DNA from 2 places in the Arvimicrobium flavum genome. Region 2 is predicted to be linked to the other one. Evidence: predicted binding sites of a transcription regulator. Region 2 holds the regulator's gene; the other holds the start of a gene.
The links. The regulator PhoB, encoded in region 2, activates phosphate uptake and scavenging genes when phosphate is short. The targets are predictions, from matches to a motif close to TGTCATNNANCTGTCAT.

Region 1 (11,818 bases), 1.8 Mb from region 2:
GGAACACGACCTGGCCTTCGCCTTCGATCCGGGCCAGCGTATCCGGGTCGGCGAAGAAGTTGCCGTCGTGGTGGGCGACCGGACAGCGGATAATCTGGCCGGGCTGGTAGTTGCGGGTGAAGGCCGTATTGGCGTTCGCCACCTGCAGCTTCACTTCGCGGCAGACGAACCGCAGCGAGGCGTTGCGCATCAGTGCGCCTGGCAGCAGGCCGGCTTCGAGCAGGATCTGGAAGCCGTTGCAGACGCCCATCACCATGACGCCCTTCTCGGCCTTCTCGGCGACCGCACGCATGACGGGCATGCGCGCCGCGATCGCGCCACAGCGCAGATAGTCGCCATAGGAGAAGCCGCCCGGGATGACGATCAGGTCGACATCCGGAATCTCGGTGTCGGTTTCCCAGATGGTGGCAGGGGCCTTGCCACCGATCTTGGTCAGCGCCGCGATCATGTCACGGTCGCGGTTGAGGCCGGGGAGGAGGACGATGGCTGATTTCATGATGGTGGCGTGTAGGGTGCTTGGGGCTTTTCGGCGAGTTCGCGCAGTTCCAAGCGCTGTTCGATCCGTTCAAGACGTTGGTCTATGCGCGCGGTGACGGCGTAGATATTGTTGATGTCGGTCTGGGTGCTTAGGCCTTGAAGCCTCATTGCGACAATTTCGTGCTTGGCCTCGCCCAGCGCATTCTCAAACTTGTCCATTCGCTGATGAATCTTCTTCAGCAGCTCATACATCAACTCGTTCGTGACCTCGGTCACCGTCGCCTCCTGCAACCTCAGGTTAGCGCGACAGTGTAGTTCTCGATCACGGTGTTGGCCAGCAGCTTGTCGCACATGGCCTTGATCTCGGCCTCGGCCTTTGCGCGGTCGGTGGCCTGCAACTCCACGTCGAACACCTTGCCCTGACGCACAGAGCCGACATCACCGAAGCCGAGGGCGCCGAGCGCATGCTCGATCGCCTTTCCCTGCGGGTCGAGCACGCCGTTCTTGAGGGTGACTGTGACGCGGGCCTTGATCACGCGGCTATCCTGCTTTCTGGGAACTGTGATGGGTTGAGCATCGCCGCTCAATGCGGCTTGGTGCCCTTCGGCATGTCGCTCGACGCGACGAGCACCGGTCCGGTGGGGCGCGGCGGCTCGTTCTCGTTCATGATGCCGAGGCGGCGTGCGACTTCCTGATAGGCCTCGACCAGGCCGCCCATGTCGCGGCGGAAGCGGTCCTTGTCCAGCTTGTCCTGGGTGTTGACGTCCCACAGGCGGCAGGAGTCGGGCGAAATCTCGTCCGCCACCACGATCCGCATCATCTCGCCTTCGTAGAGGCGGCCGCATTCCATCTTGAAGTCGACGAGCTGGATGCCGACGCCCATGAAGAGGCCGGAGAGGAAGTCGTTGACGCGGATGGCGAGCGCCATGATGTCGTCGATCTCCTGGGGGGAGGCCCATCCGAAGGCGGTGATATGCTCCTCGGAGACCATCGGATCGTCGAGCGCATCGGCCTTGTAGTAGAATTCGATGATGGAGCGCGGCAGCACCGTGCCCTCCTCGATGCCGAGACGCTTGGCCAGCGAGCCGGCCGCGATGTTGCGGACCACCACCTCGAGCGGAATGATCTCGACTTCCTTGATCAGCTGCTCACGCATGTTGAGGCGGCGGATGAAGTGGGTCGGAATCCCCATGCGGTTCAGATGGTTGAAGATGTGCTCGGAAATGCGGTTGTTCAGCACGCCCTTGCCGTCGACCACCTCGTGCTTCTTCTTGTTGAAGGCGGTGGCGTCATCCTTGAAGAACTGGATCAGCGTTCCGGGCTCAGGACCCTCATAGAGAATCTTGGCCTTGCCTTCATAAATGCGGCGGCGACGGTTCATCAATGTATCTCTGAGGTTGGGAGGGCAGTCGACACTGGACCGTACCCTTCGATTCTGCGGCAAAAATGCGGCTTCGATGTGTATGTAGGGCTGTCTATCCTAATCGTCACGTATGCTCAACGGCGAAATCCCGCAATCAACCGCTTTCCCCGTTACCTCGTTGCGGTGCAACATGATACGCGACGTATTGACCGCGGGCGCGCCTTTTGGTTTGAGCGGGAACCGACTACATACGCCAAAACGCCTTTGCACATGGAGAGTATCCGATGACGAGCATGAAGGACCGTGAGGAGGGTTTCGAGCGGATGTTCGTGCTCGACGAGGAGCTGCGGTTCAAGGCGACCGCCCGACGCAACAGGTTGCTTGGCCTGTGGGCGGCGGAGAAGCTTGGCAAGTCGGGCCCGGACGCCGAGGCCTATGCCAAGGAAGTCGTGGTGTCCGACTTCGAGGAAGCTGGGGATGACGATGTGTTCCGCAAGGTGCGCAAGGACTTCGACGCTGCCGGCGTAGACCAGTCCGATCACCAGATCCGTCGTACCATGGAAGAACTCATGGCGCAGGCGGTCGAGTCCGTGAAGAACAGCTGATCTCAGCTGGACCAATTGGCTGCTCGCGCGAGCGGCCGATTTTTGTTGCGATCTCAATCGCCTATGATTTGATTGCGGGAACCTTCGTTGCCCAGGAACCCGCAATGTCTCTCAGATCACGTCTCGAAGCTGGCGAAACGCTCTTCACTGCATGGTCGGGCGTCCCCGACGCGCTGACGGTCGAGATCATCGCGGGACAGGGTTTTGACGCCGTGGCGCTCGACATGCAGCACGGCGGGCACCATGAGGACAGCGTCCTGCGCGGCATCGTCCCCATCCTCAACGCCAGGAAGCATGCCATCGTGCGCATCCCGGTCGGCCGCTTCGACATGGCGAGCCGAGCGCTGGATTTTGGCGCCGAAGCGGTCATCGCGCCGATGATCAACTCGGTTGCCGACGCCAGGGCGTTTGCCGCCTCGATGAAGTATCCGCCGCTCGGCGAGCGGTCGTGGGGGCCGACCTACGCATTCCCACGCCACGGCCAGGGCGACTTCGCCGCCTGGCTGGCCGAATCCAACAAGCGTACCCTGGCATTCGCGATGATCGAGACGCGTGCGGCGATCGACGCGCTCGACGGCATTTTGGAGACGCCCGGCATCGACGGCGTCTTTGTGGGCCCCTCCGACCTTTCGATCGCCTGGACCCGCGGCAAGACGGTCAACACCGCGCTCGAGGATATGATGGAGGCGATCGCCGACATCGCCAGACGGGCGCAACAGGCGAACAAGCTGCGCGCGATCTTCGTCGTCGATCCGAGGATGGCGGGCCGCTACACGAAGATGGGCTTTCAGCTTTTCGCAACCGCTTCCGAACCGATGCTCATCGCGCGCGGCGCGGAGAGCATCCTCTCGGCGGCGCGGCAGTCCCTGAGCGCGAAATAGGCGCTACAGGCGGGACAGGAGTTTCGCCAGCATCAGCGAGCCTTCCGGCCATGGTCCGAAGCCGGACTCGGCGTCGATGTGGCCGGCTTCGCCGGCATCGACGAGCAGCGATCCCCAGGCGTCCGCCAATTCCTCCGCCACCGCGAAATCGCAGTAGAAATCATTGCGACTCGCGATCGTGATGGAGGGGAAAGGCAGCGGATCGCGGGAGTAGGGGCCGAAGGGCTTCGCCATCTTCGGTTTCAGGTTCGGCCTCTCTAGGTCGGGTGGCGCGACGAAGAGCGCGCCGCGAACCGCGGTCTCGAATTTTGGGATAGCGTTGATCGCGGTTGGAACGCCGAGCGAGTGCGCGACGAGGACGACCGGCCGCTCGGCCCGGTTGACCGTGTCGGCCACGCGCGACACCCAGGGTTCACGCTCCGGGAACAGCCAATCATCCTGAACGACGCGCCGAGCGGTGGAGAGGCGTGTTTCCCAACGGCTCTGCCAGTGATCAGGACCGGAATTGCCGAGGCCCGGGACGATGACGATATCGGCTTCGGATGCTTTCATGGGGCGCATGTAGCGAGGTGGCGCGCGGCCTGCAACCGTGTAGGGCTTCAGCTCGTCGGTTCGGTCGAGGCGAAGGACGGCTGTGCCTGGATGCGTTCCCACCAGGCGCGGAGCTCGCCGTAGCGGTCGAGCATCGGCGCGGCGATGGGCGCCTTGGCGAAATATGCGAAAATCGGCGCGGCATGCAGGTCGGCGAGCGACAGCTCGTCGCCGACGAGCCAGCGGCCGCCATGGCCGAGTCGGGCAAGCGTCGCCAGGCTTTTTTCCGCGATAGGGATCGCCGCATCGACGCGCGCCTGATCCACCTCGCTACCCGACTTCGACTTGGAAACGGTCTCGACATAAATGTCCCAGACCATGGCTCGGTAAGCGTAGGCGTCGAGCAGGCCGATGATTTGGTTCATCACGGCGCGTCGACGCGGCTCTTCGGGCTGGAGGGCAGGGCCGGCAAACGCCTCGTCGACATAGCGGGTGATGGCGGAGGTCTCGAAGAGATGGAAGCCGTCATGCTCGAATGCCGGAATACGACCGAAAGGGTGCAGTTCGCGGTACCATTCGGGGGCGCCGCCCTCGGCGAAGATGTCGAGGGCGGCGAGTTCGTGTTCAACACCCTTCTCCAGCAGCGCCAACCTCGCGATACGGACGTATACGCTGTAGTCGGCGCCGTAGAGAACGGGTTTGCGCAATGGCGTCAGGCCATCGCCTTCTGCAGGTTCTCGTCGATCTTGTCGAGGAAGCCAGTGGTGGAGAGCCACGGCTGGTCGGGACCGATGAGCAAGGACAGATCCTTGGTCATGTGGCCGGCCTCGACGGTCTGGATGCAGACCCGCTCCAGCGTCTCGGCGAACTTCTTGAGTTCTGCGTTGTCGTCGAGCTTGGCGCGATGCGCCAGGCCGCGGGTCCAGGCGAAGATCGAGGCGATCGAGTTGGTCGAGGTCTCCTCGCCCTTCTGGTGCTGGCGGTAGTGACGGGTGACGGTGCCGTGGGCGGCTTCCGCTTCCACCGTCTTGCCGTCCGGCGTCATCAGCACCGAGGTCATCAGGCCGAGCGAGCCAAAGCCCTGCGCAACGGTGTCGGACTGGACGTCGCCGTCATAGTTCTTGCACGCCCAGACGTAGCCGCCCGACCACTTCAGGCTCGACGCCACCATGTCGTCGATCAAACGGTGCTCGTACCAGATCTTCTTTTCCTTGAAGGCGGCCTCGAACTCGCTTTCGTAGACTTCCTGGAAGATATCCTTGAAGCGGCCGTCATAGGCCTTGAGGATTGTGTTCTTGGTCGACAGGTAGACTGGATAGCCGCGCAGCAGGCCGTAGTTCATCGAGGCGCGGGCGAACTCGCGGATCGATTCGTCGAGGTTGTACATGGCCATGGCGACGCCGGAGCCCGGCGCGTCGAAGACCTCATGCTCGATCGTCTGGCCGTCTTCGCCGACGAACTTGATCGACAGCTTGCCCTTGCCCGGGAACTTGAAGTCGGTCGCCTTGTATTGGTCGCCGAAGGCGTGACGGCCGACGATGATCGGCTGCGTCCAGCCGGGCACCAGGCGCGGCACGTTCTTCATGATGATCGGCTCGCGGAAGATGACGCCGCCGAGGATGTTGCGGATGGTGCCGTTCGGCGATTTCCACATCTTCTTGAGCTTGAACTCCTCGACGCGCGCCTCGTCCGGCGTGATCGTGGCGCACTTGACGCCGACGCCGTGCTTCTTGATGGCGTTCGCCGCGTCAATCGTCACCTGGTCGTTGGTGGCGTCGCGATGCTCGACGCTGAGGTCGTAATACTCGAGATCGATGTCGAGATAGGGGTGGATCAGCTTTTCCTTGATGAACTGCCAGATGATGCGCGTCATCTCGTCGCCGTCGAGTTCGACGACCGGATTCGCGACCTTGATCTTCGCCATGGGAAAAGCCTCTTTCGGGAAATGGATGGTCGGATGCGGCAGGAGCCGCGTTCTGGATGCGGCCTATAGCAAAGGGGCTTGATGCACGCAAACGGCTCAATTTGTCTGAACGCTGGCGTGATCTCGTTCGGACGCAGGAGGCGCGAGGCGGGGCGCCGTGTTGCAACTGCCCTGTTCGTCGAACCGCTCCCAGCCAAGCTCGAGAAGAAGAACGGGACTCGGGTCGCAAGCTTCGGGAGTTGACGCGGAAAGCGGCGGGCCGTTGATGCGCGGCCCGCCGTAGCGAGGGGCGTCAGACGCCGATCTTGCCGCCGCCCTGGCGGGTGATCACCACCACGGAAGGCCGCATCGGCATGTCGTCCTTGAAGTCCGGCCAGCGGGTCGACGGGTCCTCATAGTAGGAAGCGCGACCAAAGCCTTCCCAGTCGTCGCCGCCGTCGCCCGGATGCTGGACGGCAAGGAACAGGGTTTCGTCGTTCGGCGTGAACACCGGGCCGCAAAGCTCGCCGCCCACCGGCACCCGGTAGAACAGCTTCGAGGTGGCGCGGGCCTCGCCCTCGGTATCGACCGCCCAAAGCCCGTCCGTGCGGCCGGTCGCCTTCGGGTTGTTGCCGTCTGTCGACACCCAGAGCCGGCCGGCGGCGTCGATGGCGCAGTTGTCGGGCATGCCGAACCAGCCGTTGGCCGTCGTGGCGGTCGAGAACGTCGCACCGACCTCCGCGACGGAAGGATCGCCGCACTGCAGCAGGACCTCCCACCGGCCCTTCGTCGCCGCGAAGTCGCCCCCATCCTCGATGATCTCGATGATGTGCCCGAACGCGTTCTTGGCGCGCGGGTTGGCGGCATCGACCTGGTCGGCCTCGCGTTTCGTGTTGTTGGTCAGCATCACGTAGACGTGACCGTTCTTCGGGTTCGGCTGGACGTCTTCGGGACGGTCCATCTTGGTGGCGCCGAGGAGGTCGGCCGCACGGCGCGTTTCGATCACCACGTCGGCCTGGCTGTTGAACCCGTTTTCCTGGGTGAGCGGGCCGGCGCCGTGCGTCAGCGGCAGCCATTCCATGCCGCCGTCGGTGTCGAAACGCGCGACGTAGAGCGTGCCATCGTCCAGCAGGTCCATGTTGGCGGCGCGATCGTCCGGATTGAAGCGACCCGTCGTCACGAACTTGTAGACATAGTCGAAACGCTCGTCGTCGCCGAGATAGAAAACGACCTGACCGCCGGGCGCTACGATCGACTCGGCGCCTTCGTGCTTGAAGCGACCGAGTGCGGTTCGCTTCTTGGGCGTCGAGTTGGCGTCGAACGGATCGACTTCGACGATCCAGCCGAAGCGGTTCGGCTCATTTGGCTCCTTCGACACGTCGAACCTGGAGTAGTATTTGCCCCACGCGTAAGTCGCGTCAGGCACGCCGAGACGGTCGTAGTTCGCGGCTTCGGCGTGGTCCGCCGGGAGTTCGCCGACGAAATAGCCGTGAAAATTCTCCTCCGCCATGATGTAGGTGCCCCACGGGGTGACGCCGCCGGCACAGTTGTTGAGCGTGCCCAGCACCTTGCGGCCGGCAGGATCTTCGCCGGTTTTCATGCGGTCGTGACCGGCGGCGGGGCCGCTGATCGCCATCTCCGTGTCGGCGGTGATCCGACGGTTGTGGGGCGAGTCCTTGACCACCTGCCACTTGCCCTCCGCCTTGCGGATTTCGACGATGGAGCCGCCATGCGCGGCCATCTCGATGTCGACGCGGGCTTGGTCCGCGGCGGCGACCTCGGGCTTGCCGTCGACGATCTTGACGATGCCGGGGAACATCAGGTGCTCGTTGGTGTACTCGTGGTTGACCACCAGCAGGCCGTGGCTGCTGGGATCTTCGGCGCCTGGCATCGGGACATAGCCGACATAGTCGCTGTTGTAGCCGAACTGGCGGCGTTGGGTATCCGCGGTCTGGTTGACGGGATCGAACTCCGGCGCGTCGGCGAAGATCGGATCGCCCCAGCGCAGCAGGATGTCCGCGTCATACCCTTGCGCGACGTGATGATCGGCGTCGACGCCCGCATCCACTTCAGGGAACGCGAAGGCGGATGCTGCCGTGGCGGCGCGCGCCGTGTCGGCGGCGATCAACGCCATCGGTCCGACAGTCGTGGAGATCGCCGACACCGCCAGCGCGCCCTTGAGAAGCCCGCGCCGCGAGAACCGCGCCGAGATGATCTCGCCCATCGTCAGGTTGTGCGTAGGGTTGCGGCCGGGGCCGTCGGCGGCTTCCAGCTGGCTGGTCGGAAAATTCTGGTCGTTGCGCTGGGTGTGGTCGTCCATCGTTTGTCGCTCCGTCATGCTTTTCGCGTTGCGTGGCTTGTCGGGCGGCTTGATAAGGGCGTTGTTTGACAGGCAGATGAAGGTGCGGTGATTCAGAAATGGCTTCCCCATTTGGGATGCCCGCCTTGATTTTGCCGGCCGCGAACGTTTTACGGTGCGGCGCCTCATCGACACTGGATTTGAAATGGCTGGGACCGACCGCGACCGCACGATGCTGACAGAAGGACCGGCCATTATTCTTGTCGAGCCACAGCTCGGCGAGAACATCGGCATGGTGGCGAGGGCCATGGCGAACTTCGGCCTCTCCGAGCTGAGGCTGGTCAAGCCGCGCGACGGCTGGCCGAACGAAAAGGCGCGCGCGGCGGCGAGTCGCGCCGACCATGTCATCGACAATGCCAGGCTCTTCGACGACCTGCCCTCCGCAATCGCCGATCTCAACTTCGTGATGGCGACGACGGCGCGCGAGCGGGACAACTTCAAGCCCGTGCGCGGGCCGGTCGAGGCGGGCAGGGGCCTGCGCAGCCGATTCGCTGCAGGCGAGCGCGTCGGCGTTCTGTTCGGCCGCGAGAAGTTCGGTCTCTACAACGACGAGGTAGGGCTTGCGGACGAAATCGTGACCTTTCCGGTCAATCCAGCCTTCGCCTCGCTCAACATCGCGCAGGCGGTGCTGCTGATGTCCTATGAGTGGATGAAGTCGGGGCTCGAGCGCGAAACCGACACGGCGTTCGGCAGTCCGGAGATGCCCCCCGCGCCGAAGGTGCAGTTGCAGGGCCTGTTCGATCATCTGGAAGAGGCGCTGGACACGCGCGGCTACTTCCGGCCCAAGCCGAAGAAGCCCAAGATGGTCGACAATCTGCGCGCCGTGCTGACCAGGCCCGGGTTCTCGGAGGCGGAGATAAAGGTGCTGCGCGGCGTCGTCGCCTCGCTCGACTATTTCTCGCCGAAGGAGCCGCGCGGCGCTGGCTATCCGGAACGGAAGGCCAAAGCCGACCGCGAGGCGCATGGAGAAGACGTTGCGCCCGAAGATGGCTCCAGCGGCGGAAACGAAACGAATGTCTGATCGGCCGGTGCTGATGTTCGATTCTGGCATCGGCGGCCTCACGGTGCTGCGCGAGGCGCGGGTGCTGATGCCCGACCGCCGCTTCATCTATGTCGCCGATGACGCGGCATTTCCCTATGGCGATTGGGAGGAGCCGGCGCTTAACGCCCGCATCATCGAACTTTTCGGCGACCTGCTGAAGCGATTCCAGCCGGAAATTGCCGTCATTCCCTGCAACACGGCGTCCACCCTGTCGCTCGCAGCCCTTCGCGAGACCTATCCCGGCACTCCTTTCGTCGGCACCGTGCCGGCGATCAAGCCGGCTGCGGAACGCACCCGCTCGGGACTGGTCTCGGTTCTGGCGACCCCCGGCACGGTCAAGCGGCAGTATACGCGCGACCTGATCACCCAATGGGCACAGAAATGCCATGTGAGGCTGGTCGGCAGCACGCAACTCGCCCGGCTTGCCGAAATCTACATGCGTGACCGTTTTGTCGACGAGGAGGCGGTGAGGGCGGAGATCGCCCCCTGCTTCATCGAGCAGGACGGCAAGCGCACCGACATCGTGGTGCTGGCCTGCACCCACTATCCCTTCCTGGTGAACCGCATGCGCAAGACGGCGCCGTGGCCGGTGGACTGGCTTGATCCAGCCGAAGCGATCGCCAGGCGAGCTGCCTCGCTGCTCAGCGAGATCCGGCCGCGAAGCGAGGCCTCTCCGTCGAGCGACATGCGCGACCTCGCCTTCTTCACGTCGGGCAAGGTCGACTTCGCCACCCAGCGATTGCTGCAGGGGTTCGGCCTCACCCTGGCGTAAGGTCCATCCTTCTCGCGACGGAACCGCATCCGAAGCGTGGCGTTCTCCGGCATGGTCAATGTCATGAGGATCAGCCGATGCCTGCCAAGTCCAAGGCGCAACAGAAGGCCGCTGGCGCCGCCCTTTCCGCCAAGCGCGGCGATACCGAAAAGAGCGAGCTCAAGGGCGCATCGAAAGAGATGTATGAGTCCATGAGCGAGAAGCAGCTCAAGGAGTTCGCCGAAACCAAGCGCAAGGGGAAACCCGAGCACGTGAAGAAGGATTGAGCGAAAGCCGCGAGGCTGCCGTATAGTCGCGCATCCGCACCTTCGTGCAGGTCGTCCCTCGCGTCGGTCCGCACGGCAGCTGGCAACGCCGACCATGCAGCTAAGCCTCTATCTCGCCAAGGTTCTGGGTGTTGCCCTTGTCATCATGGGCGCCGGCATCTTGTTGCGGCGGCGCTATTTCGTCCCCGTGTTCGGCGCCTACGGACGCGAGCGGCTGCTGCGGACGGTGATGTCGGTCATAGAACTGTTCGCCGGCCTGTTTCTCGTGTTTGGCCACAATGTCTGGTCGCCGACGCCCGCCGCCATCATTTCGCTGCTCGGCTGGATCGCCGTCATTGAAGGCGCGCTCTTCCTGCTGCTGCCTGACGACGCCATTGAGAGCGTCTTGGAAGCCGTCAATCGACCGCCGCTGTATCTGGGCGGCGGCGCAGTCGTCGTACTTGTCGGTGTATACCTAGCGGGTTTCGGCTTCGGCTGGTGGTGAGGACCCCGAACGTGGCGGAGACGACTGCTGGTCGCGTCCAAGCTGCCTGCTTGACGGCGGCATTTTCCTCCTGTATTTAGCAATGCAGTTAAATAACAAGCTGGTAAAATAATGCACGATGAGCTATCGTCGACGCTTTCGGCTCTCGCCGATCCGACCCGCCGGGCCATCCTGGCGCGGCTCTCCGAAGGCGAGGCGACGGTCAATGATCTGGCAAAACCCTTCGCCATCAGCCTGCCGGCGATTTCCCGGCATTTGAAGGTGCTCGAGGCCGCCGGGCTGATCTCCCGCGGCCGCGAGGCGCAATGGCGGCCGTGCCGGCTGGAACCGGAGGCGTTGAAGGCGGTCGACAACTGGCTCGAGAGCTACCGGCGTTTCTGGCAGGGCAGCTTCGACAAGATGGATGCCTACCTCGCGGAACTCACGAAAGGAGATGACGATGGACGCAAGCACTGATCGCAAGCAGTTGCGTGATGACGAGCTTTTGATCGAACGCACCTTCGATGCGCCCGTGTCGCTGGTTTTCCGAATCTGGGAGAGCCGCGACCACATGATGCGCTGGCTGGGACCGAAGGATTTTACCTGCACACATCTGGACCTCGATTTCCGCCCCAGCGGCAAGTGGCGCGCCTGTATTGCGAGCGAGCAATACGGGGAGAACTGGATGGGCGGCGAGTTCAAGGAGATCGAACGGGACAAGCGGATCGTCTACAGCTTTGCCTGGGACGGGACGCCCGCGGAACCGGGCATGGACACGCTGATCACCGTCACCTTCCGGGAAGCAGGCGGCAAGACCGTGCAGAGTTTCCACCAGACGCCGTTCAAGTCGGTCGAGTCCCGCGACAGCCATGTCAGCGGCTGGAACGAGTGCCTCGATCGCGAACAGGACTATGTCGAGAAGCTGGCGAAGGGAGAAGCCGCATGATTACGCTGACCGCGTTCAAGTGGGTGCCGCTGATGGCGCAGGGACTGGTGCGCGACCTGCGGGTCCGCTGGGCGCTGGAGGAAGCCGGGCTACCCTATGAGGTCCGCCTCATCGACACGGACGACCAGAAATCGGCAGCCTACCGAGCCATGCAGCCGTTCGGCCAGGTCCCGGTGTTGGAGGACAAGGGACTGGTCCTGTTCGAATCCG
Region 2 (11,818 bases):
TCGAATCAGGACCCCGGGCTATTCAAAGAAGAACCAGGTCATGCGTTGGGCGCTGCCCGACCGCGTGTTCTTCGCCTGCGGCGCATGCAATATCCTCGCCCATGCCTTCCTGGAGAGGCATCCCCGTCCCGGTCTCGACGTCCTTTGGATCAAGCCTGCGGAGGGCCACACCGGCAACCACATATTCGTGGCGGCCGCCGACTGGGTTTTCGACTACCACGGCTACTCGGACCGCGAGCGCTTCATCGCGCACACATGGCGCAGGGCGCGTCATTTCTGGCCGGGGTGGGACGCGGAGATCGTCCCGATCCCTCCCAAGGTCCTGACAAGCGAGGCGCGCTCGAAGACGATCCCCGGCCTGTGGTTGAGGGGACCGGAGCAGTTCCTCCACGACGCCCTGCCCCGCGCCCGGCGCTACCTGGAACGCTTCCCGGCGCCGCCGGACAGCGTTGGAACGGATGACGTACGCAGTTAACAGTCCCTATTCAGGATGCCATGCCCGTGCCGGCTGGCCGCGTTCGACGATGTAGAAATTGTCGCTCTCGACGAGCTCCCAGTCGCTGGCTGTACCATCGGGCCAGATGACGCGCACTTCCGGCTCTTCAGTGTCGCCGACGCCGAAATGCCACCAGCCGGTCTGCCCGCCGGCATGGCCGCCGCCGACAGTGATCTCGCGGCGCGTCACCTTTCCCGCGCAGCGCACTTCGATCCATGCGCCGATGGCGTCCCGGTTTGGTCCAGACTGCCTGAGTTCGACCTGCAGCCAGCGCCCGGCGCCGACGCTGGCGTTGCGCCAGACCTGGGCGCTCACCCCGCGATTGACGACGATGAGGTCCAGCAGTCCGTCCAAGTTGAAATCGGAGAGGGCGCCCCCGCGCGAGATCTCGGTGCTGGCGACGCCGGCCCTGTCGCCGGCTTCCTCGAACGTCCCGTCGGCGCGCTGCAGCAGGAGGTTGTTGGGGTCCTTGGCCGCAAAGTCCGGCATCTCGGCGACATTGCCCTTGGCGATGAACAGGTCGACGCGGCCGTCATTGTTCACGTCCTCGAACTGCGTGTGCCAGGCGGTGCTCGGCTTCAGGTCGTCGCCGATATAGGGGCGGTGCGCGGTGACGCCTTTGGCGTAGGCGACGTCCTTATAGTCGGGTTGCGGTGCGCCCTCCGTCGGCACGGCGGACAAGGTCTGCAGCTTGTTGTCGGCCATGCTGGTCAGGAAGTATTCGGGGTAGCCGTCGCCGTCGAGATCGGTGCTGGCGATGCCCATGCCCCAGATGCGCAGCGTCTTCCAGCCGTCGCCTGCGCCATACGCAACGGGCGGGTTGCCCGGCTCGACGCGCCAGAGCTGCTCCTGCCCGCCCTTGTAGTACTCGCGGTCATTGGAGACGCGCAGGCTCGGCGTGCCCGAGCGGTTCCAGTCGGTGAACAGCATGGAGAGCGCGCAGTAGCTGGGCGTGAGCGGCAACGGCGCGGCGAACTTCCTGCGCTCCCCGTCGGCGACGCCCGGCCGGTGTAGCCAGTTGTCCGTGCAAGAGCCCCACGGCACTGCCTGGGTGCGGTCGATGTAGTTGCCGACCGCCAGCGTCGGCCACTCGGCGTCGCGCTCCCAGGTGGCGGCGAAGGCGGTCGACCAGCCGTCCCCACCGTCGAAGCCCCACGTTTCGTTGGCGCGCTCGAAGCGGCAGCCGCCCAAGCCGCGCATAAGGACGTTCTCGCCTACCCTCAGAAGCGCCAGGTCTGTGTGGCCGTCGCCGTCGACGTCGAGAGGATAGGCGGCCGCGACCTTGTCCAGCTCGAGCCCGCTCGCCTCTGCTTCAAAGCGGAGCGCGCCGCCCTGCTTGCTGGCGTTGCGGTAGAATTTCGCGGGCGTCTCCCCGCCTGCCAGAAGCAGGTCCGCATAGCCGTCATCGTTGCAGTCGAAGGTGGCTGCGCCGCCGCCGACCATGTATTCCCAGTCGCCGGCATAGACGCTGTCGATGCCGGCGCTGGCCGTCTCCTCCACGAAGGTCGGGATGACGAAGGGCGCCTCCTCGGCGCGCGCTTCCGCGGCGAGCACCGACATCGACGACAGCAGAACGAGAAACCGACGCATGGCTATTTCCGCGTGTCGAGTGCGTTGACATAGGCGCCGATGCAGCGGCCCTGGTCGAGGCCCCGTTCGATCGCGTCGCGAAAATGGATGCCGCCGTAGAGGCGCGAGATGCCGGCCTCCTCGGCTGCTGCCCAGAAGCTCGGGAAGCTGCGCGGCTTTAGCCCGTCGGCGCTGTGGGTCGCGTCCTCGAAGGCATAGTCCGTGCCGAAGAGATCGGTGAGCACGGTGGCGGCGGCGCCCGACTGCGTGCTGTGGCCGCTGGGATACTCCGGGAATGGGGGCGTGTTGAGCAGGGCTTCCCACTTTGGATCGATGACCCGTCGGATGTAGGTGAGCGGCCGCACGAGGTCGTAGCGGAACTTGGCGTCCCAGCAGCCGATGAAGGCGTCGGCCATGGCGATGCCGAGGCGAGCCAGAACGTCCACCGTGGTCTCCGCGTCCGCGCCCTCGCCCTCCAGCACCTGCAGGGCGATCGAGATCCAGTGCCCGGGCGGCGTGGGCGAGAGCATCGGGTCGTCCGACCAGAACCGCGCGATGGCGCGCTGCTCGGGCGTCAGCCCCTTCACCGCGTCGTGGACCTCGAGCGCCTCCCGATAGAAGGGCGAGGTCTCTTCCTCGCTGTATTCGAGCGGAGGAGGTATGCCGCAGGCCGCACCGCTCGGCATCGCGAAGGGGCGCACCTTCCCCCAGTCGGGCAGGAGCGGCAGCTGCTGCTGCGCCACCAGGCTCGTCGGCACCCAGTGCGCCGGCCCTTCCGTGAGCTTGTATTCGTAGGGGAAGCCCATGTTCTCGATGGTCGCTCCGCCGTCCGTGCGCGACCAGGCGAGGATGTGCTCGGCCACCGCCCGGCCATAGGCGGTGCTGCGGCCGGCGACATCTTCGGCGACGCCCGAGGCTGCGGCCAAATGCAGGTTCCGTTCGACCAGCTTCAGCGCGCGTAGGCCGGTCGGTCCGGTGTTGGAGAAGAGCTCGCGCACGGCATGCGCCATCGCCGCCTGGACCACCACGGCGTCCGCATAGGCCGCGCCGTTCTCCCGCGCCGGAACGGGCTGCAGCCCGTTTAGCTGGCCCGCCAGGGAGCGCAGTCCGGCCGAGCCGCCGGCGATCGCCTCGAAGGCGGTCACTCCGAGATAGGCGAGCGCCCGGCTGGCGACCGGGGGCGAATAGGTCGGCGTGTGCCGCACCAGTTCGAGGACGAGACGGTTCCAGGCGAAGATGATGGGCTGGGGCTGGGAAGCAGGGGGCGCAGCCATGGCGGCGGGGACACGCGCGGCCAGACACGCGATCGTCGCGACGATCGCCACCGCAACCGTTCGGCGCGTTACCTCCACGTGCACCCTCCCCCAGGTTCCCGTCGTACGAAGGCCTCAGGTAAGCATGCCGCACCCGCCTCGGACAAGGCGGTTGCGGCCACTGCGAACTCGCAGTTCGTCAGTTCCAGGATAGCTGTTTCTTGGGCAACTTTTCGCCCGAGGCCACCTACCCGCTACGCCTCGTTGATGGCGTAGCCGGCGCCGCGGATGGTACGGATGACGTCCGGCATGCGGCCATTGTTGACAGCCTTGCGCAGCCGCCCGACGTGAACGTCGACCGTCCGCTCATCGATGTAGATCGTTTCGCCCCAGACATTGTCGAGGAGCTGGCCACGGGAAAAGACGCGGCCGGGATGCTGCATCATGAATTCCAGCAGGCGGAACTCTGTCGGGCCGAGCTTGATCTCGGTCTTCTTGCGATAGACCCGATGGGATTCGCGGTCGAGCACGATGTCGCCGACCTTGAGCACGCTGGACAGCACCTCGGGCTTGGCGCGGCGCAGCAGCGCACGCACGCGCGCCACGAACTCGGGCGTTGAGAACGGCTTCACGAGGTAGTCGTCAGCGCCCGTCGAGAGGCCGCGCACGCGGTCGCTCTCCTCGCCGCGCGCCGTCAGCATGATGACCGGCAGCCGCTCCGTCTCCGGCCGCATCCGCAGGCGGCGACAGAGCTCGATGCCGGACACCGCCGGAATCATCCAGTCGAGCACCAGCAGGTCGGGCACGTTCTCCTGCAGGCGAAGCTCGGCTTCGTCGCCGCGGGTGACGACCTCGACCTGGTAGCCTTCGGCCTCCAGATTGTAGCGGAGGAGTTCGCACAGCGGCTCCTCGTCCTCCACCACCATGACCTTGGGAGCAATCATCGGCCTGTCCTGCAGCTTCAGTCGGCGAGAGCCGACGCCGACGTTTCGTCGAGCTTCGGCCGGTTGAGCGGCAACTGCCTGCCGGTGATCACGAAATAGGCGTTCTCGGCGATGTTGGTGACATGGTCGCCGATGCGCTCCAGGTTCTTGGCGCAGAACAGGAGGTGCGTGCAGGCCGTGATGTTGCGCGGGTCCTCCATCATGTAGGTCAGCAGCTCGCGGAACACCGCGGTATACTTGGCGTCGATCTGGCGGTCGTCGACGCGCAGTTGGACAAGCGCCTCGGCATCCTTGCCGACATAGTGTTCGATGACGCCTTCGACCTGCTCGAGCACCTGGGCGGCCATCAGCTCGATGCTGTTGGACGGCGCCTTGGGGATGGCCGTCATTCCGACCGCGCCGACGCGCTTGGCGATGTTCTTGGCGAGATCTCCGATGCGTTCGAGATCGGCCGCCATGCGGATGGCCCCGACCACGGCGCGCAGGTCCTGCGCCATAGGCTGGCGCAGGGCGATCAGCCTGATCGCACGGTCGTCCAGCTCGCGCTGCTTGGTGTCCATGATCGCGTCGTCGGAGACGACACGCTGCCCCAACGCCACGTCGGAGGCCAAGAGCGCGCGGGTCGCGGCCTGCACCATCCGGCCGGCATGCTCGCCCATGTCGCGGATGAGCTGATGGATATGCTTCAGGTCCTCGTCGAAGGAGGAGACGGTGTGCTCGCCCATGATGTCCTCGGCGTCTAGAGTCGCGTCCACTCAGCCGAAACGGCCGGTGATGTAGTCCTGCGTGCGCTTGTCGTCGGGGTTGGTGAACATCTTGTCCGTCGCCCCTTCCTCGACCAGGTAGCCGAGGTGGAACATCGCGGTGCGCTGCGACACGCGCGCGGCCTGCTGCATGGAGTGCGTCACGATGACGATCGTGTAGTTCTGGCGCAGCTCGTCGATGAGTTCCTCCACCTTCGCCGTGGCGATCGGATCGAGCGCGGAACACGGCTCGTCCATCAGGATCACCTCGGGACTGACGGCGATCGCGCGGGCGATGCAGAGGCGCTGCTGCTGGCCGCCGGAAAGCCCTGTGCCGGGCTCGTGCAGGCGGTCCTTTACCTCGTTCCACAGCGCCGCCTTCTGCAGGCTGGACTCCACGATGCGGTCGAAATCGGCCTTGGTGCGGCCGAGCCCGTGGATGCGCGGTCCGTAGGCGACGTTCTCGTAGATCGACTTCGGAAACGGGTTGGGCTTCTGGAACACCATCCCGACGCGGGCGCGGAGTTCCACCACGTCGATGTTGCGGTCGTAGATGTCCTCGCCGTCCAACGTGATCTTGCCGCTGACGCGGGCGCTGTCGATGGTGTCGTTCATGCGGTTCAGGCAACGCAGGAATGTCGACTTGCCGCAGCCCGACGGGCCGATCAGCGCCGTCACCTGGTTCTCACGGACGTTCAGATCGACGTCGAACAGCGCCTGCTTCTCGCCGTAGTGCACGCAGACCTTCTCGCCGCGCAACTTGATCGGCTCGTTGGCCATCTCGTCCATGCTGCCGCTCACGGCTTTCTCGAGGGTCGTATCGGTCATGATGTTCATATCGTCACTTTCCCCTAGCCTTACCAGCGGCGCTCGAACTTCCGTCTCAGGACGATGGCGGTGATGTTCATCGCCATGAGGAAGACGAGCAGGATGATGATGGCGCCAGACATGCGCTCCACGAAGGCGCGCTCCGCCTCGTTGGCCCACATGTAGATCTGCACCGGCAGTGCGGTCGCCGGATCGAGCGGCGTCGTCGGATAGTCGGCGACGAAGGCCACCATGCCGATGAGCAGCAGCGGCGCCGTCTCGCCCAATGCGCGGGCCAGCCCGATGATGGTGCCGGTCAGGATGCCGGGCAGCGCCAGCGGCAGCACGTGATGGAACACCATCTGCATCTTCGAGGCGCCGAGGCCGAGTGCGGCCGATCGGATCGACGGCGGCACGGCGGCAAGTGCTGCGCGCGTGGCGATGATGATGGTGGGCAGCGTCATCAGCGTCAGCACCAGGCCGCCGACCAGCGACGCAGAGCGCGGCATGCCAAGGAAATTGACGAACACGGCGAGACCCAGCAGACCGAAGACGATCGACGGCACGGCAGCGAGGTTGTTGATGTTGACCTCGATGAGGTCGGTCAGCCGGGACTTCTTGGCGAATTCCTCGAGGTAGATCGACGCGGCGACACCGATCGGCAGCGCCAGCAGAAGCACGATCCCCATCATATAGAGTGAGCCGATGATTGCCACTCCCACGCCCGAGGTCTCGGGCCGGCTGGAGGCGCCGAAGGTGAACAGTCCGGTGTTGAAGCGCTCGGCCATCGCGCCTTCGGCCTTGAGCCGGTTCATCCACTCAACCTGCTGGTCGGAAACCTTGCGGCGCTTCTCGTCGACGGTGAGGTCGATCTGGCCCTTGTAGGCCGAATCGATGTTGGCGGCGGCGAGCAGGTCGACGTTGCGGGTGGTGCCGATGACGGACGGATCCGCGACGACGATGTTGCGCAGCTGGACGCGCACGCCGTCCGACAGGAAGCCTTTCAGTTTGCGGATCGCAGCCTTGTCCTTGGGATCGATCCCCAGCGCCTCGATCAGCGCGTTCTCGGCGAGTTTGGGATAGTTCGCCCGTATCAGCACATCCGGATCCGAGGCGCGCTTGCCCGACGGGTCGATGACCTTTTCATCGAAGGAGATCGGAAGGCTAACCGTCGTCTGCCAGAAGGCGGTGTGGCCCTTCGCGATGATCGAGACAAGCATGATCGCCAGGAAGACGAGGCCCACCGAGGCGGCCAGCACGCCGTAGAGGCGGAAGCGGCGCTCGGCGGCGTAGCGGCGCTTGATGCCGATGTCGCGGCGTGGGCGCGCGGCGGTTGGGGCGAGCGATCCGAGCGAGACGTCGGTCATTCGTACTGCTCCCGGTACTTGCGGACGATGTAGAGCGCGACGATGTTCATCACCAGCGTGACGAAGAACAGGGTGATGCCCAGCGCGAAGGCGACCAGCGTCTGCGGCGAGTTGAACTCGAGGTCGCCGGTGAGCTGGTTGACGATCTTGACGGTGATCGTCGTCATCGCCTCGAACGGGTTGAGCGTAAGGTTGGCGGCGACGCCGGCCGCGAGCACGACGATCATGGTTTCGCCGATGGCGCGCGAGGCGGTGAGCAGGATAGCGCCGACGATGCCCGGCAGCGCCGCCGGCAGGATGACCCGCTTGATCGTCTCGGAGCGGGTCGCGCCCAGGCCCAACGAGCCGTCGCGCAGCGCCCGCGGCACGGCGGTGATGATGTCGTCGGAGAGCGACGAGACGACCGGGATGAGCATGACGCCCATGACGAGACCGGCGGTGAATATCGACTGGGCCTGGATGAACGGCGAGCCGCCTGCGAGCGCCGCACTGAGGTCGCGCAGGAACGGCCCGAGCGTGACCAGCGCGAAGATGCCGTAGACGATGGTGGGGATGCCGGCCAGGAGTTCGAGCGCCGGCTTGACGACGGCGCGCACCCTGGGCGTCGCATACTCGGCCATGTAGACCGCCGACATCAGGCCGATCGGCACCGCCACAAGCAAGGCGACCAGCGCGATGTAGAGCGTGCCGGCCAGCAGCGGGATGAGGCCGAACTGCCCCTCGGAACCGCCCGATCCGGCCGCTGCGAAGCGCGGATCCCACACCGTGCCGAAGAAGAAGTTGGAGAGCGACACGCTCTCGAAGAACTGGATGGTCTGGAACAGCATCGACAGGACGATGCCGATGGTGGTGACGATGGCGATGGTGGAAGCGCCGAGCAGACCCCAGAGCATCAGGTTCTCGACGGAGTTGCGCGCCCGCGCCCGCGGCGCCACCTGGCGCACGCCGATGACCGCGCCTGCCAGCGCAAGGAAGATCGCGACTACCGTGCCGATGAGGCCAAATCTGTCGATGCTGCGGTTCGTTTCAACCGCGATCGGGATCATGTAGTCCTGCGTGTCGGGCGCCAGCGCGACGCCCTTTTCGGCGAGGATTGGCCGCAGCTCCGCAAAGGTCGAGGGCAGTCGCTCGAGATCAGCCGTGTCGAGCCGGTCGAGGCCCCGCGACAATCCCCTGACCAGGCTGACGGCCAGCGTCTCGCTGGCGCCGGATTCGGCGACGTGGGACGGCAACGCCGTGTGGATGCTGCGCTCGACATAGATCGAGGAGCCGATCGACCACAGGGCGAGGAAGGCGAAGGCGGGGAGTCCGCTGAGGAGGAACGCCCACCACCCGTGATAGGGCGCACGCGAATGCGGCTTGATCTCGCCGCCTTCATGCGCAGCCGCCCTGGTCCGTGCGACCAGGAAGGCGGCGAAGGCAACCGCAAGCACGATGAGCGATGTGAGCAGTGGCGACATCAAGGCACCTTAGCCGCGATACGTTGCGAGGCGAACCCGCCCCAATTGACCCTGTCGGGCTCTTTCCTCAGACAGAACGGAGAAGGCAACGCCTTATTCCACACGTTCACCGGAAATCTTTGTCCCTGCGAAAAGACCCGTGGCCGGGCGACGTCTGCGCAAGGTCGACGGCTCGGAGGTATGCAAGCGAAGGGGAAGGCGGGCCGCGCGTTGGCAGCCCGCCTTCCGCTGATTACATCGTCTTGCCGGCGGCGAAGTTGTCGCGCTGCTCCTGGCGCTCGGGATCCGGGGCCGGCACGAGGCCGTAGTCGGCCAGCGGGCTCTCCGGGCCGACCATCTGGTCGTCGAGGAAGAACTCGACATACTCCTTGAGGCCCGGAACGACGCCGAGGTGCGCCTTCTTCACGTAGAAATAGAGCGGGCGCGACACCGGATACTCGCCCGACGCGATGGTTTCGGTCGACGGCGAGATGCCGCCGATGGTGGCGACCTTCAGCTTGTCGGCATTGTTCTCGTAGAAGGAGAGGCCGAACACGCCGACGCCGGTCTTGTTGCTGTCGATGCGGGCGAGCGTCTCGGAATAGTCGCCGTCGATATCAACCGCCTTGCCGTCCTTGCGCACCGCCTTGCAGGCGTTGGCGGCGGCCTTCTCGTCCAGGCCGTCGGCCTTGGCAGCCTCGGGGCCGCCCAGGGCCTCGCAGCCGGCGATCAGCAGCTTCTCCTCGAAGACTTCGCGGGTGCCGTGCTTCTCGCCGGGGATGTAGGCGACGATATCCCACTCGGGCAGGTTCGGGTTGACCTGGTTCCACTTGGTGTTCGGGTTGTCGACCAGCTTGCCGTCGACGACGACCTTGGCGGCCAGCGCCTTGTAGACGTCTTCCGCCGTCAGCGCCCAGTCGGGACCGGCTGCGTCGGTGGCGAAGACGATGCCGTCATAGCCGAGCTTGACTTCCTCGATCTCCTTGACGCCCGCGTCGACGCAGGACTGCAGTTCCTGCTCCTTCATCTTGCGGGAGGAGTTGGCGATGTCGATGGTGTTCTCGCCGACGCCCTTGCAGAATTCCTTGATGCCGGCGCCGCTGCCGCCGGATTCGACGACCGGCGTCTTGAAGTTGGTGAACGTCTCGCCGAACGTCTCCGCCACGATCTTGGCGTAGGGAAGGACGGTCGAGGAACCGGCGATCTGGACCTGGTCGCGGGCGGCCGCGTAACCGGCCGATGCGGCAACCGCGATGACCGCGGCTGACGCCGAGAGGAGGAACTTCTTCATGTGGCCTGCTCCTGTTCGGAAGTATCTCGTGGCGCCATCCTTGGCGTCCGGGGCAGGCTCTAACGTCCTTCTGTAACAGTTGGATGACAGATTTGTGTCTCTTTTTCCGGCCGCGTGAGCGGGCGACCGGATGCTGCGACGCCCCGATCTTCATCATGCAGGGAGTGACACTATGCGATGCCCGAACATCGCTGCCCCTTGCTCAGCCGGATCGAACCTCCAGGGCGACCCCCTCGATCCAGCGGGCGATCTTGTCGAGCAACGCCTTGGGGCTGATGGGCTTGGCGAGGTAGTCGTCCATGCCGGCGTCGATGCAACGCTCACGGTCGCCCTTCAGCGCATGCGCCGTCACGCCGACGATCGGGACATGGTCTCCCGTCACCGCCTCCGCTTCACGGATTGCGGCGGTTGCCTCGAGCCCGTTCATTTCCGGCATCGAGATGTCCATGAGGATCATGCGCGGCTTGAATTTTTTCGCGGCTTCGACCGCAAGCCTGCCGTTGGGCACGATCTCGAACCGGTGCGGCGTTTCCTGCAGGATCTGCGTGAAGACCAGCTGGTTGACCTCGTTGTCCTCGGCGACAAGGATGTCGAGGCGCCCGCCTGTCTTTTCGGCATCGCGCCCCGCGCCGAACCGCGTCTCGGTATGGACGGGGCTTGCTGCGGCATGGGGCAACGCCGCCGAACCCCGCGCCGCCCGCGGCACAGGCTCGATTCCGCGCTGCTTTGCGTGGCGCTTCTGTATCGCTGAGACAAGCGATTCCAGCAATTCCGACGAGCGCGCCGGCTTGACGATATGCGCCTCGATCATCAAGTCGCGATAGTTCGCCTGCGAGTGATCGACGGACGTCAGCATGACGATGGGCGTGTCCGCAAATTCGGGAGTCTGACGGATCATGCGCGCCACCTGGGCGCCGTTCATGCCCGGCATCTGGAAGTCGAGCACGACGCAGTCGACCGCCATGCCCATGCCCGAAACCGCCTTGAGCACCTGGATCGCCTCCGGCCCGCTTTCGGCGGCGCAGGAATCGAAGGTCCAGGACCGCATCTGCTCGGAGAGGATCGTGCGGTTTGCTGCATTGTCGTCGACCACCAGCACCCGCGCCCCGGTCACGTCGATGGGCATCACGACCCGGCGCGCCTTGGCTGCCGAGTTGGGCAGCTCGACGGTGAACCAGAAGGTCGAGCCCTCCCCCACCTGGCTCTCTACGCCGATCTCGCCGCCCATCAACTGCACCAGGCGCGAGGTGATGGCGAGGCCGAGCCCGGTGCCCTCGTGACGACGGGTCGAGGAAGCGTCCACCTGGCTGAACTTGTCGAAGACCAGTTCCAGCTTGTCGGGCGGTATGCCGATGCCGGTATCGGTGATGCTGAACTTCAGCTTCGTTGTCTGGGAGTCGCCCTCGCCGCTGACGTCTATCAGCACATGCCCCGCCTCGGTGAACTTCACCGCATTGCCGACCATGTTGGTGATGATCTGCCGCAGCCGCCCGACATCGCCGACGAACTCCTCCCGCAGCCCCTGCTGGACGCGTACGATCAGTTCGAGATCCTTCTCCTTCGCCCGGGTCGACAGCAGGGTGGCGACATCCTCGACCGCCTCGGCGAGGTTGAAGGGTCCCGGGTCGAGCGTCAGCTGGCCGGCGTCGATCTTCGAGAAGTCGAGAATGTCGTTGATGATGGTCAGCAGCGCGTTGCCCGACTTGACGATGATGTCGGTGAAGGTGCGCTGCTTGGACGTGAGCTCCGATTTCGAGAGCAGCTCGGCCATGCCGAGCACGCCGTTCATCGGCGTGCGAATCTCATGGCTCATGTTGGCGAGGAACTCGGACTTGGCGCGATCGGCCACCACGGCGCGCTGGCGCGCGTCGTGCAGCTCCTGCTCGCGCTGCTTCTGGTCGGTGATGTC

Region 1: the regulator PhoB is predicted to act here: its motif matches at 8,146-8,162, upstream of PD284_RS16245 (PhoX family protein).

Annotation. Positions count from the first base shown of each region.
Region 1 covers NZ_JAQGPN010000001.1:3,364,999-3,376,816, reverse strand. Annotated here, with positions in the region: gene purQ (phosphoribosylformylglycinamidine synthase subunit PurQ) at 1-496, opposite strand, end outside; gene PD284_RS16285 (hypothetical protein) at 493-753, opposite strand; gene purS (phosphoribosylformylglycinamidine synthase subunit PurS) at 771-1,013, opposite strand; gene purC (phosphoribosylaminoimidazolesuccinocarboxamide synthase) at 1,061-1,858, opposite strand; gene PD284_RS16270 (DUF1476 domain-containing protein) at 2,125-2,445, shown strand; gene PD284_RS16265 (HpcH/HpaI aldolase family protein) at 2,550-3,326, shown strand; gene PD284_RS16260 (RBBP9/YdeN family alpha/beta hydrolase) at 3,330-3,878, opposite strand; gene PD284_RS16255 (glutathione S-transferase family protein) at 3,926-4,564, opposite strand; gene PD284_RS16250 (NADP-dependent isocitrate dehydrogenase) at 4,570-5,781, opposite strand; gene PD284_RS16245 (PhoX family protein) at 6,074-8,080, opposite strand; gene PD284_RS16240 (RNA methyltransferase) at 8,265-9,140, shown strand; gene murI (glutamate racemase) at 9,133-9,933, shown strand; gene PD284_RS16230 (DUF3008 family protein) at 10,011-10,199, shown strand; gene PD284_RS16225 (hypothetical protein) at 10,294-10,683, shown strand; gene PD284_RS16220 (ArsR/SmtB family transcription factor) at 10,795-11,139, shown strand; gene PD284_RS16215 (SRPBCC family protein) at 11,123-11,608, shown strand; gene PD284_RS16210 (glutathione S-transferase family protein) at 11,605-11,818, shown strand, end outside.
Region 2 covers NZ_JAQGPN010000001.1:1,531,779-1,543,596, reverse strand. Annotated here, with positions in the region: gene PD284_RS07630 (hypothetical protein) at 1-475, shown strand, start outside; gene PD284_RS07625 (CRTAC1 family protein) at 482-2,086, opposite strand; gene PD284_RS07620 (vanadium-dependent haloperoxidase) at 2,089-3,417, opposite strand; gene phoB (phosphate regulon transcriptional regulator PhoB) at 3,573-4,262, opposite strand; gene phoU (phosphate signaling complex protein PhoU) at 4,280-4,987, opposite strand; gene pstB (phosphate ABC transporter ATP-binding protein PstB) at 5,018-5,842, opposite strand; gene pstA (phosphate ABC transporter permease PstA) at 5,863-7,179, opposite strand; gene pstC (phosphate ABC transporter permease subunit PstC) at 7,176-8,639, opposite strand; gene PD284_RS07590 (PstS family phosphate ABC transporter substrate-binding protein) at 8,872-9,909, opposite strand; gene PD284_RS07585 (response regulator) at 10,112-11,818, opposite strand, start outside.